Orrella dioscoreae: one gene and its partner. The protein of the gene in region 1 binds, or shares a complex with, the protein of each later gene. Links are inferred from orthologs where the notes say so. Each region holds a gene or a part of one and is shown on either strand. Other genes may lie near its edges. The genes, in order: dnaG and ODI_RS08070.

The links.
Region 2: the proteins of dnaG (region 1) and ODI_RS08070 are in contact, whole or in part, in a crystal structure (PDB 2R6A), measured with the Geobacillus stearothermophilus proteins. The link is inferred for Orrella dioscoreae from one-to-one orthologs. Residues at the interface, in WP_049624496.1 of Geobacillus stearothermophilus: Lys456, Leu457, Leu458, Pro459, Ala460, Asn463, Ala464, Leu467, Leu535, Leu536, Ile537, Ala538, Gln544, Glu545, Asp548, Tyr549, His552; in WP_033016901.1 of Geobacillus stearothermophilus: Ser13, Glu15, Ala16, Gln18, Glu91, Leu92, Asp94, Ala95, Val96, Pro97, Thr98, Ala99, Ala100, Asn101, Tyr104, Tyr105, Ile108.

Annotation. Positions count from the first base shown.
Region 1 is NZ_LT907988.1:2,135,978-2,139,178, forward strand. What follows is about bases 309-3,201. They hold dnaG (DNA primase), read left to right. Parts: upstream 309-657; coding sequence 658-2,745; downstream 2,746-3,201. Other genes in these bases: rpsU (30S ribosomal protein S21), read left to right, coding at 428-640; rpoD (RNA polymerase sigma factor RpoD), read left to right, coding at 2,975-3,201. UniProt on the Escherichia coli protein: RNA polymerase that catalyzes the synthesis of short RNA molecules used as primers for DNA polymerase during DNA replication.
Region 2 is NZ_LT907988.1:1,727,396-1,730,703, forward strand. What follows is about bases 122-3,121. They hold ODI_RS08070 (replicative DNA helicase), read left to right. Parts: upstream 122-931; coding sequence 932-2,311; downstream 2,312-3,121. Other genes in these bases: ODI_RS08065 (phosphotransferase), read left to right, coding at 122-935; pbpG (D-alanyl-D-alanine endopeptidase), read right to left, coding at 2,491-3,121. Outside these bases: more of ODI_RS08065, read left to right, coding at 84-121; more of pbpG, read right to left, coding at 3,122-3,308. UniProt on the Escherichia coli protein: The main replicative DNA helicase, it participates in initiation and elongation during chromosome replication. Travels ahead of the DNA replisome, separating dsDNA into templates for DNA synthesis.

The DNA of each region.
Region 1 (3,201 bases):
GCATTACCGAGATGAAGAGCGCCGTGCTGTGGTGGAAAGGCCATTCCCAGGCGATTCCCGACTATTACGTGGATCGCCTGGACTCCAATCCCTGGATCCACCAGCCCTTCGAGGATTACGACAGCCTGCGTCCGGATCAGCTCGAGGCCTGGATGCGCAAGGGCGTTCGCGGTTGATTTTGCTTGATTTTCGGCATTTTGGTGCTAGAATCCATGATTGCCTGAAATCTTAGTCAGGGAAAGGTCGGAGGCATGTCGCATCCGGCCGCATTCATGACATTTTCCCGTGTGCGGGTTTTTTGCCTGGCGCCTGTTGCGAAACTGATTTGCAAAGCTGACTTGCCAAGCAAATAGCCAAGCGATTCCAAGGTTCCGCTGGAAGGCCCCTGCACACTGTTCAGAACACAAACCCAGAGCAAAGCACTTACATGCCTATTGTCCGTCTGAAAGAAAACGAGCCGTTTGAGGCCGCCCTGCGTCGCTTCAAGCGCACGATCGAAAAGACCGGTCTGCTGACCGAGCTGCGTTCGCGCGAGTTCTACGAAAAGCCCACCGCCGAGCGCAAGCGCAAGGCTGCTGCCGCGGTGAAGCGCCACTACAAGCGTATCCGTAGCCAACAGCTGCCTCCGCGCCTGTATTGATTCCTGGGTGATCAGGATTGATTCCTGATTCATTCATCCAGGAGTTACTCGCCCGGGTCGACATCGCTGAAGTCGTCGGGCGCTACGTCCAGTTGCGCAAGGGCGGGGCCAACCTGCTTGGCCTCTGCCCCTTCCACAACGAAAAATCCCCGTCGTTTACCGTCAGTCCCGTCAAACAGTTTTATCACTGCTTTGGCTGCGGCGCGCATGGTAGCGCCATCACATTCCTGATGGAGCACACGGGGGCCAGTTTCCCTGAAGCGGTTCGTTCGCTGGCCTCGACGGTCGGCCTGTCCGTTCCCGAGGAAAACCGCAGCCCTCGCCAGCAGGCGGAAGACGCGCGCCGGCGCGAGGAAGTGTCGCGCCACAGCCAGATGCTGGAAATGGCGCTGGCCCACTATCGCAAGTCGCTCAAGCAGTCGGCCGCGGCCATTCGGTATCTGCAGGAGCGCGGCTTGACCGGCACCATCGCGGCCCAGTTCGGGCTGGGGTGGGCTGACGCCGACCGGCAGGGGCTGGCCAAGGTCTTTCCGCGCTATGACGACCCCTTGCTGGTCGAGGCGGGTCTCGTCATCGAGTCCGAGGACGGGCGCCGCTACGACCGCTTCCGTGATCGGGTGATGTTCCCCATCCGCAATGCGCGGGGGCACCTCATCGGTTTTGGCGGCCGGGTGATCGGCAAGGGCGAGCCCAAGTACCTGAATTCGCCCGAAACGCCCATCTTTTCCAAGGGCAATGAGCTGTATGGCCTCTGGGAAGGGCGGCTGGCGGTGCGCAGCGAAGGCCAGGTCGTGGTGGTCGAGGGCTACATGGACGTGGTGGGCCTGGCCCAGCAGGGCGTGGGCAATGCCGTGGCCACGCTGGGCACGGCCACCACGCCCACGCACGTGCAGAAGCTGCTGCGCGCCAGCGACAAGGTGGTGTTCAGCTTCGATGGCGACAAGGCTGGGCGGCGCGCCGCCTGGCGGGCGTTGCAGGCTTGCCTGCCGCTGTTGCGGGACGATATTTCGATCCGCTTCCTGTTCCTGCCCGACGACCACGACCCCGATTCCTATGTGAGGGCGTTCGGGCCGGAAGCGTTCCGGGCCTGCCTGGACGAGGCGGTTGCCCTGTCGCGTTTCCTGCTCGATGAGCTGGCGTCGCGGCATGACCTGTCGGAGGTGGAGGGCCGTGCGGCATGCGTGCATGAGGCCAAGCCGCTGCTGCTGGCGGTGCCGGAAGGCACCTTGCGCCTGCAGTTGCAGCATGAGCTTGCCAGGCAGGTGCTGTTGACGTCGGATGAACTGGCGGGGATTCTCGCTGCTGCCGGCCCGGGGCCTGGGGCCAAGCCTGCGCCCGGCCGGCCGTCGGCGCCGGCTGCCCCTGCGCCGCCCGCGGGGCAGGGGGCTGGCGATCACGGCGAACTGCCGCCGCCCTGGGAGGGCGGCATGGTGGTGCCGGACGACCCCGACATGGGCTGGCAGCCTGCCGACAGTGCAGGCGACGAAGGGTATTACGGCGGCTATCCCGATGCGGGATCGTCTTCAGGGTACGGAGGCGGCCAGGCCCAGCAAGGGCAGGGCTACGGCAAGGGCGGCGGCGGCCGCAGGAATTTCGGCGATCGCAAGGACCGCGGCGAGTGGAAGGGCAGGGGGCGGGACGAAGGTCCGCCCAGCCTGGCGCCGCCCCCCGGACGCCGGCCCGTCACCAGCCTGGCCAAGCGGTTGTTGCGCCTGCTGCTTTCGCATCCGGAGCTGGTGGACGAGATGGGGGAGCAGCAGCTTGAAGTTCTGGACAAGGGCCCCCATCTACACCTTGTGCGGGATCTCGTGGTGCTGGCGCAGGCAAGCGGGGCGCGTCATCTGGGGGCGCTCCTGCAGGCCGCGGAGCCCGATTCCGACCTGGCGCTGGTGTTGCAGCAGGCCCTGGCCGACGTGATGGCCCAGGCGGAGCTGCCCGAGCCCCAGGTCGAATGGGAAGACGCGTTGCGGCGCATCGAACTGGATGCGCTGCGGATAGAGCAGTCCGAGCTGGTGCGCGGTGGCCTGGCCGATCCGGCGGCCAAGGCGCACTACCTGGAGCTGTCACAGCGTATTACGGTGCTAAATAAGTCTTCCGCACGCTAAATGCGGTAAAATAAAGGGTTTCGCGGACGGGAAACTGTCCGCTTGTTTCTCCGAAGCAAGCCAAAGTGCTGTCCGGTCGCGGTTTGCCCGGCAGCCATCAGTACAACTGCAGTGGAAAGCGCAGACAACGCGCATGACAACGCGCAGTGAGCATCTTCAGGTCTGTCCGTGTTGCACGGGCAGCACTCCATAGGTAATGTGGCTGATATTCCTGGCCACGGAAGCGAATATGATCCAGTCCAACGGCAAGAACTCCCCCGCAAACAACGCGCCTGAACAGGTGGCCGCCGACGTGTCCCAGGGCGCGCCCAAGAAGGCCGCGCGCCCGGTCGTGCGTGCTGCGGAAAAGCCTGCCGTCAAGGCTTCCGTGAAGGTCGCCGCGAAGGCCGCGGCCAAGACCGCGGCGCCTGCCAAGAAGGCTGCCGCCAAGACTGCCGCCCCCGCCAAGGCCGCCGC
Region 2 (3,308 bases), 410 kb from region 1 along the record:
TTAGGCCGGCTTTTTGTTTCTTGGCGCCATCCTCGCCAGAGAGTGGCTTGCCACCGGTTCTTCCCTTTCCTGGAGTGCCTGCCTTGACCCCCGCTGTGACCTCGGTAGACGACGCTGTGCAAGCGCCCCCCGGTCTGGACGCCTGGCTGGCTGCCGCGCGCGCGACGCCCGAGCCCGACGGCGTGAGCGAGGTGGACATCGGCGGTGTACGCTGCGTGGTCAAGCGCCGGCGCCGCCCCAGCCGCGCGCCGCTCGATTACGGGCTGCGCTATCTGCGTGCCGCGTCCCTGTCGGCGTTCTGCCGCCTGTTCCTGGGCGAATTCCCGTCTCCCAAGGTGCTGCTGCGCAACGGCCTGGCCGACGAAGCGCGGCGCCTGCGTCACTGGCGCGCCCGCGGTTGCGCGGTGCCAGCGGTGTACGCAGAGGAACCCGGCATGCTGGTGCTGGCCTATGTGGGCACCAGTTTTCCCGGCCACCTGCGCCGCGCCGATGCGCCCACGCGCCTGGCCCTGCTGCGCGCCGCCGGAGAAGACCTGGCGCGCTTCCACCAGGCAGGCGGCTGGCATGGCGGCGCGCAGTTGCGCAACATCACCGTGCTGGACGGACGCCGCTGGCGCATCGATTTCGAGGAGAACATCGGCGGGGCGCTGAGCCTGCCCTTGGCCCAGGCGTATGATGTGCTGCAAGCCAGCCTGTCGCTGATGGGCCTGGGCCGCGTCCAGAATCCCGACTGGCCCGCCATGGGGCAGGCCTTGCTCGATGGCTACCTGTCCGTCCAGGATGACGCCCTCGTGCGCGAACAATTACGTGCCATGGCCAGGACGCTGGGGCGCGTGGCGCGTCCGCTGCGCCCCGTGCTGGCCCGCTTGCCGTGGCGAGACGTGCAGGGCTTCCTGCGCACCGCCGATCTCATGCAGAGTCTTTCCCAGCCATGAACAGTCCGACCTCCGACAAAGAACTCGAATACCTGCGCGTCCCGCCCCACTCGGTCGAGGCCGAGCAGTCGGTCCTGGGCGGCCTGCTGCTGGACAACGGCGCCTGGGACCGCATTGGCGATGTGCTGAGCGAAAACGACTTCTATCGCCATGACCACCGCCTGATCTGGCAGCATATCGCGCGCCTCATCAGCCTGTCGCGCCCGGCGGACGTGGTGACGGTGAACGAGTCGCTGGATACGGCGGGCAAGTCGGCCGAAGCAGGCGGCATCGCCTACCTGAACGCGCTGGCCCACAACACGCCTTCCGCGGCCAACATCCGCCGCTATGGCGAAATCGTGCGCGAGCGTTCCGTGCTGCGCAAGCTGGTGACGATCGCGGACGAAATCGCCGCGGCCGCCTTCAATCCCAACGGCAAGGACGCGCGGCAACTGCTGGATGACGCCGAATCCAAGGTCTTCAAGATCGCCGAGGAAAGCGCCAGCAACACCTCGGGCTTCAAGGAAATCCAGCCGCTGCTCACGCAGGTGGTCGAGCGCATCGACGAGCTGTATCACCGCGAATCGGATTCGGACGTCACGGGCGTGCCCACGGGTTTCGCCGATCTCGACAAGATGACTTCGGGCCTGCAAGGCGGCGACCTCATCATCGTGGCGGGCCGTCCCTCGATGGGCAAGACCTCGTTCTCGATGAACATCGGCGAGCACATCGCCATCGAGCAGGGCCTGCCGGTGGCCGTGTTCTCCATGGAAATGGGCGCGGTGCAGCTGGCGCAACGCATGCTGGGTTCGGTTGGCCTGCTGGACCAGCACCGCATGCGTACCGGCAAGCTGACGGCCGAGGACTGGCCGCGCGTGACCCATGCGGTGCAGAAGATGCAGGATGCACAGGTCTACATCGACGAGACGCCGGCGCTCAGCCCGATGGAAGTGCGTGCGCGCGCACGTCGCCTGGCGCGCCAATGCGGCCAGCTGGGCCTGATCATCATCGACTACATGCAGCTCATGTCGGGCAACGGCGGCGCGTCCAGCGAGAACCGCGCGGCCGAAGTGTCGGAAATCAGCCGCTCGCTGAAGGGCCTGGCCAAGGAATTGAATTGCCCGCTGATCGCGCTGTCGCAGCTGAACCGAAGCCTGGAGCAGCGTCCCAACAAGCGCCCCGTGATGAGCGACTTGCGTGAATCGGGCGCCATCGAGCAGGACGCGGACGTGATCCTCTTCATCTACCGTGACGAGGTCTACAACCCCGACTCGCCGGACAAGGGCAGCGCCGAAATCATTATCGGCAAGCAGCGTAACGGCCCGATCGGCACGGTCAGGCTGACGTTCCAGGGCTCCAGCACGCGCTTCCTGAACTTCTCCGCGGCGGGGTACTAAGCCCACCCCCGAGGCGCTGCGTGCCTCCCCCTCAAGGGGGCGGTGCTGGCGGACCGGCGGAGCCGGCTCCGCGGCACCCTGGGTTTGGGTACCGCTGCTTGCAGGGGGGGTTGTTCTGCTGTCGTGCAAAAGAAAAAGCCCGGGTGTTCCGGGCTTTTGCTTTTTGCGGGGGTTTGCGTTTACTGGGCCGAGGCGATGACCTTGCCGGCGTTGGCGATCAGCATCTTGCGCACGCGGCTGGCGTCGCCGATGCGGGAGAGCTTGCCTTCCGAGTTCAGCAGCACGACGGCAAGGTCGCGGCCATTGATGCGGGTGAGCATGACCAGGCATTCGCCGGCTTCGTTGATGAAGCCGGTCTTGGAGACGGTGATGTCCCAGTCGGACTTGGTCACGAGCAGGTTGGTGTTGCGGTAGCGCTCGACCTTGCCCGAGCCGACCTCGATGTCTTCCTCGTCGTCGGTGCTGTAGCGGCGGATGAGCGGCTGTTGGCCGGCGGCGCTCAGCAGTTTCACCAGGTCGCTGGGCGTGGAGACGTTTTCGCTGGAGAGGCCGGTGGGCTCGACGAAGCGGCTGCGGCGCATGCCCAGCGAGGCGGCCTTGGCGTTCATGGCGCGCACGAATGCCGCCTGGCCGCCCGGATAGCTGCGACCCAGCGCATGGGCGGCGCGGTTCTCGGAGGACATCAGCGCCAGGTGCAGCAGGTCGGCGCGGGTCAGCGCCGATCCCACCGACAGGCGCGAGCGCGAGTTGCGCTGGCGGTCGATGTCGTCGCTGGTGATGGTGATCTTCTCGTGCATCGGCAGCTTGCCGTCCAGCACCACCAGGGCCGTCATGAGCTTGGTGATGGAGGCGATGGGGCGCACGGTGTTGGCGTTCTTGCCCACCAGCACTTCGGCGCTGGAGAGATCCTGCACCAGCGCAACCGAGGAGCGCAGGCCCAGGGCGCCGATGCCCACTGCCGGCGCGGCGTCGTCCAGGCCCGCCGGGACCGGAGGGC